2 regions of the Paenibacillus sp. FSL R10-2748 genome follow, and region 1 is predicted to be linked to the other one. Evidence: riboswitches for the same ligand, from Rfam matches in the RefSeq annotation. Region 1 holds a riboswitch; the other holds the start of a gene.
The links. A riboswitch is a leader RNA that binds a small molecule or an ion and turns the genes downstream of it on or off. The one in region 1 is predicted to bind thiamine pyrophosphate.

Region 2: linked by a shared signal. The riboswitch ahead of NSS66_RS24265 (ECF transporter S component) and the one ahead of thiC (phosphomethylpyrimidine synthase ThiC) in region 1 are both predicted to bind thiamine pyrophosphate.

Annotation. Positions count from the first base shown of each region.
Region 1 is NZ_JBBOTK010000005.1:412,681-418,111, forward strand. It holds gene NSS66_RS17945 (alpha/beta hydrolase) at 1-580, opposite strand, end outside; gene NSS66_RS17950 (IclR family transcriptional regulator) at 879-1,622, shown strand; TPP riboswitch at 1,778-1,890, shown strand; gene thiC (phosphomethylpyrimidine synthase ThiC) at 2,078-3,922, shown strand; gene NSS66_RS17960 (hypothetical protein) at 4,046-4,198, opposite strand; gene NSS66_RS17965 (YitT family protein) at 4,705-5,431, shown strand, end outside.
Region 2 is NZ_JBBOTK010000011.1:61,026-66,456, forward strand. It holds gene NSS66_RS24255 (polynucleotide kinase-phosphatase) at 1-996, shown strand, start outside; gene NSS66_RS24260 (TatD family hydrolase) at 1,017-1,814, shown strand; TPP riboswitch at 1,859-1,968, shown strand; gene NSS66_RS24265 (ECF transporter S component) at 2,218-2,814, shown strand; gene NSS66_RS24270 (ABC transporter ATP-binding protein) at 2,814-4,277, shown strand; gene NSS66_RS24275 (energy-coupling factor transporter transmembrane component T family protein) at 4,252-5,043, shown strand; gene NSS66_RS24280 (methionine ABC transporter ATP-binding protein) at 5,183-5,431, shown strand, end outside.

The sequences.
Region 1 (5,431 bases):
GAAGAGCGGTTCCTGCCCCCATGGAGAAGCCCCATACGATAATCTCCGACGAGCCGCGTTGCTTCGCAAGCTGAATTGCTCCGAGGAGCTGTTGGGATTCTGCTTTGCCTCCGGTTGCGACTGCTTTGCTGTTTTGTGACGCAAATCCATAATCGAACATGACCACATTAAAGTTCAAACTGTGGGCATAATGCGCCAGATCATACATGGGAATCCAGCTTTCTTCGCGGTTAGCCCCATAGCCATGACTGAAAATAATCGTTTTCCGCGATTGATCCGCCGGGATATACCAGCCTTGTACCATGCGGCTACCATCCTTGGCAGGGAAGCTGACTTCCTCATAAGGCATGCTTTTGGCCTGCATCGGATTAGAGTACAGTGGTGCAACGGTGGGATTCGTAAGTACCCATGCGATGTAAGCATGCAAGGCAATAAAACAAAACAACAGAAAAAAGACGACCGACAGCAGCAGAGCAATCACAACGTGCTTGAACCGCAGCAGACGGGGATTAAAGAGTGGGGTGGACGGCTCCTGAACAGCGGTCTGTAGCTGAGCGTTGCGCTGGGATGTCGAAATCATGTAAGAGCCTCCTTATATAAAATTGATCTTCGTTTCATAGAATTTAGGTATAATTCCACTTGAAAATAGTAGTGTAGATCCGTATAGATACCTATTATCGTATGATGGGGATTATCCAAAGTCAACGCCTGAACCGGAAAAGTAAAAATGATGCAAAGAATTGTCGATGTTTGTTCTCGTTCTGTAATATGGTTGTCACAAAAACATCGGTTTACAGTAGCCGCGACTATTCTATATAATTTATGTAACCATGTTTCATAGTGTGAAACGAATATGGATACAAGAGGAGCGGTTCACGATGGAAGACCGTAAATTAACCGTTCGCGCTGTAGAGCGTGCACTTGATATACTGCTGTGTTTTACCGCAGATTCGGATCTTGGCCTGACGGAGATTGCCTCCAAAATTGGTCTACATAAAAGCACGGTTCATCGGCTGCTGACTACGTTGGAGGATCGGGGCTTTGTCGTTCGGAATGCCGAAACGGAAAAATATCGACTTGGCTTCCGCATTTGGGAGCTATCCACGCACTTGTCCCAAAGCGACGAGCCGGCGGTGTTGTTACAGCCTGCAATGGAAGGACTACGTGATCGTCTGGGCGAGACGGTCAGCTTGTACTTACGTGACGGCAGCATGCGTATTCGCATACAAGCCGTGCAGAGCAATCAGGCGATCCGCAGGGTTGCGCCTGTAGGTGCGCGTATGCCGCTGGCTGTAGGGGCCTCCAGCAAAGTGCTGGCAGCCTTTATGCCGCCGCAGGAGCTGGAAGCCCTGCTAAGCGGGGATGAATGGCCGTCCTCAGTAGACCCGGAGGTCTATAAAGCCCAGCTGCAGGACATTCGCGAGAAGGGCTATGCGACCAGCTATGAAGAACGGGAGCCAGGGGCTGCTGCTGTGGCTGCCCCAATTGTAAACCGGAAGGGACAGGTCACTGCGGCTTTATCTGTATCCGGTCCGGTCAGTCGGCTTGCACCCGAGACGCTACATGACTTTGCTCCGATTTTGATTGAAGCGGCGAAGGAAATGGGGCTTATGCTTCCGTAACAAGAATGAACACAGTTGAAGCAAGCAGAGTGATTTGATGGGGAGCGTCTCCTTGGTAAAGGGAACCTAGAAGGGTTGCCAAAGCCATAAATTTAAAGTAGTCTGGTAAGGATGGCGGGATATCTGTTATAGCCGCCTCATGTGAATAGAAGTATCACAGTTACTGGGGGAGCCTGTAATGCCGGGCTGAGATGGAATCGTGCAAGATTCCGGACCCTTTGCACCTGATCTGGATCATACCAGCGTAGGGAAGTAATCGGCCATTGAAATGTATACGCGGCTGCTGTCTACGGTGACGCATTGGAATAGGATTATTCCACATGCGTACTGTCTGGATAGCTGCCTCGTTAGATTAGCCGGTTCCCTGGGGAACCGGCTTTTTTGCATAGATCAGCGCCACCCTGGGAATGGTTCCGGATCGGTGTGTCATTTCATCGAAACGGGAGGAATGGACAATGAAGCCGACAGAAGTAGAAGGAACAAAAGGAACAGAATTGAAATCAACAGAAGTAAGATTGGTAGGAACAAAAGAAGTTGAGGTAGAGAAGACAAACGGGGAGCAAGCCAGAGGGGTAACGCCCTTTCCAGGGAGCCGTAAGGTATATATTCAAGGCTCACGGCCGGACATTGCCGTGCCAGAGCGCGAAATTGCTCTTCATCCTACACATACGCCGCAGGGCACGGAGCATCATGAGCCATTGCGTGTGTACGATACGAGCGGTCCCATGACCGACGAAGCCTATCAGGTCGATATCCGTCAGGGCCTGCCTCCATTACGGCGAGCTTGGGCCCTGGAACGGGGCGATGTGGAGGCTTACGAGGGACGCGCCGTCAAACCGGAGGATAATGGACTGAAACCTGGCTCCAAACGGGAGACAGTTGAATTTCCCGGCGTGACCAACCGTCCGCTTCGTGCTTCGCAAGGTCGTACAGTGACGCAAATGCATTATGCGCGGCAAGGGATCATTACGCCCGAAATGGAATTTGCGGCGATCCGCGAAGGGGTGGAGCCTGAGTTTGTACGGCAGGAGTTGGCGGCTGGACGAGCCATTTTGCCTTCGAATATCAATCACCCGGAAAGTGAGCCAATGGTCATTGGGCGTCATTTTCACGTGAAGATCAATGCGAACATTGGTAATTCTGCGGTTACCTCCTCCATCGAGGAGGAAGTGGAGAAAATGACCTGGGCTGTGCGTTGGGGCTCGGATACAGTTATGGACCTGTCCACAGGCCGTAATATCCATACAACACGTGAATGGATCATTCGGAATTCTCCTGTACCGATTGGGACTGTACCGCTGTATCAGGCACTTGAAAAGGTGAACGGCGAAGCAGAAGCGCTGACGTGGGAGCTGTATCGCGATACGCTGATTGAGCAGGCGGAGCAGGGAGTGGACTATTTTACAATTCATGCGGGTGTATTGCTGAGGTATATACCGATGACGGCGAATAGAATGACGGGAATTGTATCCCGTGGTGGGTCGATCATGGCAGCCTGGTGCCTTGCGCACCATCAGGAGAATTTTTTGTATACGCATTTTGAAGAAATCTGCGAAATTATGAAAGCCTATGATGTGGCCTTTTCTCTCGGGGATGGTCTACGTCCGGGTAGCATCTATGATGCGAATGATGAAGCACAGTTTGCAGAGCTGGAAACGTTGGGCGAGCTAACGCAAATCGCCTGGAAGCATGATGTTCAGGTCATGATTGAAGGGCCAGGACATGTCCCTATGCATAAAATCAAAGAGAATGTGGATTTACAAATGGAGATTTGTAAGGAAGCTCCTTTCTATACCTTGGGACCGCTCACGACGGATATTGCCCCCGGATATGATCATATTACCTCAGCCATCGGGGCGGCGATGATCGGTTGGTTCGGGACGTCCATGCTGTGTTATGTTACGCCTAAGGAGCATTTGGGTCTGCCGAATAAGGATGATGTCCGCGAGGGTGTCATTACCTACAAAATTGCGGCACATGCTGCCGATCTGGCGAAGGGTCATCCACGGGCACAGCAGCGGGATGATGCTTTGTCCAAGGCACGCTTTGAGTTCCGCTGGCGGGACCAGTTCAATCTGTCGCTTGATCCCGAGCGGGCCTTGTCCTACCATGATGAAACGCTACCGGCAGAGGGCGCCAAGGAAGCACATTTTTGCTCGATGTGTGGTCCCAAATTTTGTAGTATGCGCATCACGCAGGACATTCGCGCTTATGCAGCGGATAAGGGGCTGAACACTCAAGAAGCAGTAGCTGCCGGGATGCGTGAGAAGGCAGAGCAGTATCGGGATGGCGGTCAGTAAAACGAACGTGTGAGTTTAGGAACAAATGAACTAAAAAAAGCCGTGGTTCTCTACAGTCGATGTAGGAAACTACGGCTTTTTAGCTTATGTAAAGCGGGATCTTGCAACCGGATAAACGGCGCCTTATTTTTTACCCATTTTTTCATTCAAAATGTCCTGAAAGCTGAGCTTCTTCTCCGAGCTATCTTCTTTCTTCTGCATACTCACCGCGTTGGCACGTTGGTATTGGTGGTGAAAGGGCATCAGGGTGTGGACGGTTAAGTTCATTGTATTCATGTAGGTCATTCCTCCAATTCCATATTGTCAAATTCAGATTGAGTTGCTTAGGACGTCTGTATAGGACTATTTGTATGTACTTGATGTCGTGATGCTATGTAGGTTGCTTGGTAATGTTTCAATCATTATACCCACATTTTTTCAAAGTAAAACGCTTTTGACATAAAACAGGAAGATGGTCATATGTGTCCAAAATGTTGATTAGGAGGATGGTCGTTTTAGAGGAAAATGTGCCTAGGTCTAAAACAAGGGCTAGAGGCCCGTTTTCTTAGTTTAGTAGTCGGGATTGTGTTATTTTGTCGAATAACCTTGTAAAAGGAGAATTTTGCGGAATCCAAGTCAGGATTGAGGCAGTCTGGTGGCGAATTAAAGTGTCAAAGTTGTATTGACTTTATGTTTGGTAGTAGATACCATGAACTGGTTGTCAGCGTATTTTGGCAACAAGAGTCAGCCAATCCATCTGGCGATTCATCCTTTGAAATGTTAGAGAAAGGATTAGAGCATATATGAAAAAAAGTATTGCAGATATCGCATTTATTATTCTGGGTGCGTTTTTTTTCGCGCTAGCTGTTAATCTGTTTGTGATCCCGAATGAGTTTGGTGAGGGGGGCGTTACAGGGGTTACGATCATTTTGTACTACCTGTTTCAGTGGTCTCCCTCGATCGTCAATCTGGTGATCAATGGCTTGCTGTTGATTGTCGGATATAAATTTTTGGACAAGAGAACGACCCTGTACACTATAATTGCGGTCGCTTTTAACTCGCTGTTTCTACATTTAACGGTCAACTGGCGGATTGATTCGCATGAGCCGACGATTAATGCTGTATTTGCCGGAGTTTTGGTGGGGGTCGGCATTGGCTTAATTGTACGTGTAGGTGGCACTACGGCGGGAACGGTCATTTTAGCCCGAATTGCCAACAAGTATCTGGATTGGAATATCAGCTATGGCCTGCTGTTTTTTGATTTGATTGTCGCGTTCTCTTCCTATTTTATTATTGGTCCAGAAAAATTGATGCTAACTATCGTTATTTTGTACGTTGGTACGAAGGTGATGGACTTCATGATCGAAGGACTAAACCCTAAAAAAGCGGTCATGATCATTTCGGAGCACCAAGATAAAATTGCCGAGATGGTCATCACGAAAATGGATCGTGGAGTTACCGTCCTGTCAGGCCACGGATATTACACTAAAAATCCAAAAGAAGTGCTGTATATCGTCATTAGTAAACAAG
Region 2 (5,431 bases), on a different contig from region 1:
GGGCAAGGAGTACAAACGATGGTGGCCGAGAAAAAACATATGGGTAGCCGGGCTATTTTGCTATTATTCAAAAACGAACAGGCCGCTGTTCAATATGTAGGCTACCCGACATTGGGCACGATCTATAGTCGGAGTGGGAGAGCTTTCTTTGAACAAAGCCTTGGGAAGCAAGTGATGGAGAAGCTTAATGTGGATCTACGGACTGCTGGATATTTTGAACGGAACCAGACGGATTTTGTATTGCTGGATGCGGAAATTGTACCGTGGAATCTCAAGGCTCGGGAACTGATTGCTGCACAGTATGCGCATGTGGGGGAGGCAGCTCTGTTGGATCGCAGTAAGCTGGTAGACAAGCTGAAGCAGGCGAAGGTTGCAGGTCGAGAGGTTGGAGACTGGCTGGAGGAAATGGAACAGAAGTACGCGAATGCCGTAACGTTTCAAGAGGCTTTTCAAAAATATTGCTGGGATGTGGACGGTCTGGATGAAATTCGTATTGCACCGTTCCATACACTGGCACACAGCGGAAAGACTTTTTTCGACCATTCTCATATTTGGCATATGGAGCAAAACCGGGAGCTGGCTGGGCTGTCTTCCCTGTTTATGGAGACAGAGTACCGCGTTATCACGGACGAAGCAAGCGAGGAAGAGGTCATTCGCTGGTGGAACGAGATGACAGAGGATGGTCATGAAGGGATTGTGATCAAGCCGGAACGCTTTTTGATGAAAAATCGGGACAAGATGATTCAGCCTGCAATCAAGGTGAGAGGCCGGAAGTATTTGCACATCATTTACGGTATGGATTATCTTGCCCCTGAGAATTTAAAGCGTCTGAAGCAGCGTCGAACGAACAAAAAGGAGCGTCATGCCCTGATGGAAGGAGCGCTTGGTATGGAAGGCGTGGAACGTTTTGTCCGCAAGGATACGGTAGATCGTATTCATGAATGCGTCCTTGCCGCGCTATCTCTGGAATCGGAGCCGATTGATCCGAGATTGTAGTTTGCGAAGGAGGGATTGAGATGGAAAGGGGTACACCGTTAATTGATATTGGCGTGAACTTGATGCACCGTTCGTTTCATGCGGATCGGGAACAGGTGGTAGAGAGAGCAGCAGCTGTAGGGATTTCACCCCTGATTATTACCGGGACCAGTGTCCGCAGCAGTCGGGAGGCTTCTCAGTATGCAGCACGTTATCCGGGCAAGCTGTATGCGACAGCTGGCGTGCATCCCCATGATGCCAAAGACTGCAGCGCAGATACGATTCAGCAGCTCCGCCAGCTGGCGAGTCAGCCGCAGGTCGTATCCATAGGGGAATGCGGATTGGACTATAACCGTGATTTTTCGCCGCGTGATGTGCAGCGCCGATGGTTTGGCGAGCAAATCCAACTGGCGGGTGAGCTGAATATGCCGTTATTTTTGCATGAACGAGATGCACATGAGGATTTTGCCGCTATGCTGCGGGAGTATCAAGGGCTTGTCGATAAAGCAGTGGTGCATTGTTTTACAGGCACGGAACAAGAATTGCATACGTATGTAGAGATGGGACTGTATATCGGGATCACCGGCTGGATTTGCGACGAACGGCGTGGCAAACATCTGCGTGAACTGGTCAGAGATATTCCCTTGGACCGTCTGATGATTGAAACGGATGCTCCATTTTTGACCCCGCGTAATTTGCCCGTGAAGCCCAAAGAAGGGCGTAATGAGTCGATGTATCTCGCTCACATTGCTGCTACGATAGCCGAATGTACAGGCCGAAGCATGATGGAGATCGAAATCGCCACGACGGAGACAGCCAAACGTTTCTTCGGATTATAGGATTGTCAAAGCCATAGATGTGGTATATATTATAGTGAATTAAAAAAGCATTGTCGGGAGCTTGAGAAAGTCAGGCTGAGAGGGTGGCCCTTGCCACTGACCGTGAAATCTGATCTGGGTAATGCCAGCGTAGAGAAACCAAGAACACTATACAGGAATGCCGCTTGTTTCGCGGTTGTCGATAGATACAATGTATGTCCTAGCATTTTACCTTGACCCTGACTTTGGCTTGGTATCAGTGTAGTAGCTTAGACTACTGGTTATATAAGGCATATCGACGAATGATGTTTTGTATGGTGCTTCACCTTTTACTGCGCATAAAGCTTGCCTGGAGATTCAGCTCCAGACAAGCTTTTTTTTATGGCCAAGAGGCCAATTATAAGGATAAGGGGAGCACGCAATAATGAATACTGCTGTAAGAGCGTCCAAAGGGTTGAAGCTGACTGATATTTTGGTCACGATTGTGATCGCTGTTGTGTTCGGGTTAGTCTACAAAATATGGGGACCTGCCTATGATTTGATGAAACCATTCGGTCTACACGCCGAGCAACTGATGTATGGCATGTGGTTTATGGCAGGCACGTTTGCTTATCTCATCATTCGCAAGCCGGGTGTTGCAATTTTGGCAGAGGTGGCAGCGGCAACGGTCAGTGCTTTTTTGGGAAGCGAATGGGGGATGTCCACTTTGTACTATGGCCTGCTGCAAGGCTTGGGAGCGGAGCTATTTTTTGCGGCTTTTCTGTATCGGAACGCAAACCTGTGGGTTGCTTCGCTAGCTGCGGCCGGGGCGGCTGTCGCTTCTCTGATTTTAGACTTCAGCTACGGGTATATTGATCAGCTTTCGACCTGGAACTATGTTTTGTATATCGGTTTTCGCATGATTGGCAGCATTGTGATTGCCGGGGTATTCGCGTTCTATCTGGCTAGGGCATTGGAGGTAACCGGAGTCACGCGAAGTTTGAGACCCGCAACGGAACAAGATTATAAGGGGCTGGATTGATGAGCCAGGCAACCGAAGATGTGGTGGCTTCGATCACCCGTCTTCGGTTGAAATTCCCCGGTGAGCAGGAGCTGCTTTTTCACAATATGTCTTTGTCTGTCCGCAAGGGGGAAAAGCTGCTGTTGCTGGGACCGAGTGGATGCGGTAAATCAACGCTGCTCCAAGTGTTAAGCGGTCTGATTCCACGCACGATAGAAGTGCCTATGAAATGCGATGCTGCTGTAATCCCAAGTGTCTCAGGTATTGTATTTCAAGATCCTGATACGCAGTTTTGTATGTCATATGCAGACGAGGAACTGGCTTTTGTGTTGGAAAATAATCAGGTTCCTCGTGAGCAGATGCGATCCCGTATTCGCGAGCTGCTGATACAGGTTGGTCTATCAACGGATGATATACACATGCCCATTGGCAGCATGTCACAGGGAATGAAACAGCGGCTGGCGATTGCGTCTGTGCTGGCTATGGAGCCAGAAGTGCTTTTTCTGGATGAGCCCACGGCTTTGTTGGACGAGGAAGGTACTACACAGGTGTGGGATACCATTCGAAACATTTCGGTAGACCAGACACTGGTGATCGTGGAGCATAAAATTAATGAAATTGTCCATGATGTGGACCGGATTGTGGTGCTTTCTGCTCAAGGGGAGATCATTGCGGATGGAAGGGCGGAAGAAGTATTTCATGGGCAGCGGCAGGCATTGTCCGAGTATGGCGTGTGGTACCCGGGAGTATGGAGTGAATCGTCTTCGCCGCGTTGGAGTGAATCAGTGACACAGCAGAATGGTACGGGGAATGGTACAGGGATTGATTTGCTGGAGCTGGAACATTTTAGTGGCCTCCGCGGTTTAAGTTCAGTGATTTATGTGGAGCATGCGCAGGTGAAGCCTGGCGACTGGATTGGCGTGGTCGGTGAAAACGGGGCTGGCAAAAGCTCACTGCTGCTCTCCATGATGCGCTTACTTCGCACACAGGGACGTTATAGCGTGCGCGGAATTGAGGCAGGCAGTACGGAACAACTGGCAGAGCGTATCGGGTTCGCGTTTCAAAATCCCGAGCTGCAATTCGTAGCACACACCGTACGAAAGGAACTAGAGTATTCGTTACCCAAGAGCTTGTTCACCATTGAACAGTGCCGGGAACGGGTCGATCGGATGCTCGTACAGTTCGGACTGGAGCGGCTGGACGAGCGTCATCCGTATCAGCTTTCATTGGGCCAAAAAAGGCGGTTGAGTATTGCTACGGCTATGATCCGTGAGCCGGAAGTGCTGCTGCTGGATGAACCGACTTTTGGGCAGGATGCGCGTAATACCTTTGTCATGCTGGATATGTTGGAGCAGCTGAGAGCGGCAGGCACGGCCATTGTGATGGTCACGCATGACCCAGAAATTGTCCATCGATATTGTACCGATATATGGCGGATTCAGAAAGGGGAACTACAGTATGAACCTGTCCTTTCCCCATCATAAAACATGGCTGCATCGTGTGAATCCGGGCCTAAAGCTCGTTATGTTTTCCATACTGTTTGTGGTCGTTATAGTCATTCATGATCCGAATGTCATGTTTAATGTTGCGTGTGCTATGCTGCTGCTGCTTGTCTGGTCAGGCCATCCATGGAAGCGGCTGCTGCTGTATGGATCTCCCTTTATATTGGTGTTTATTTCAACCTCAACGGGCATGATGATGTTCGGCAAAGGGGTGACGACCTGGTGGACATGGGGCCTGATCCATATTACGCAGGAAAGCTTTTATCGGGGTATACATCTGGGCTTTCGTGCGCTGAGTATGGCGGCGGTAGGGTTGCTGTTTGGTTTAACGACTCGTCCAGTGGACCTTTTTTATTCACTGATGCAGCAATGGAGGCTCTCTCCGAAGTATGCGTATAGCTTTTTGGCAGCCATGCGGTTGATGCCCATGATGGTGGAGGAATTCCAGGCATTGAGACAAGCCCATCGTATTCGAGGTTTACATCAGCATGTGTCCAAATGGAATATGTATGCCACGCTTCGCAGGTATGCAATTCCGCTGCTCGCTCAAAGTATCCGGCGTGCACAGCGAATTGCTATTGCCATGGAAGCCAAGGGTTTTACTAATGAAACCAAACGCACGTATTATTATGCGATTGGCTATTCGGCTGTAGATATTGTGTTCATATTCTATTTTGTCATCATGCTTACGCTGGCTTGGGGACTCGGTATCTGCTTTCCTTACGTGGGGGTGTGGGATGTACGTTAATTGTTGTCAAAAGGCTTTGCCCGTTTTCTGCTCTGTGGTATATTAATGCAATGGGAATTGACGGCTCGTACAGACCCGCCTGGGCTGGCGGGCTTATTACATTTTCCCTGAGAAATGGATCATCAGGAGGCCAGGTTTCATGATTACGCTGCATCAGGTAAGCAAGCATTATACCACCTCAAGCGGCCAATTTCATGCGGTTCAATCCGTGTCCCTTCAAGTGGAGGAGGGGGAAATTCACGGTATCATAGGTGCCAGCGGTGCCGGTAAGTCTACGTTGCTCCGGTTGATGAATGTATTGGAAAGGCCGGATGAGGGAAACGTGGTTGTGAACGGGGAAGATTTGACTCGCATGCCGGAAAAACGTCTCCGTGAAGCGCGGCGATCG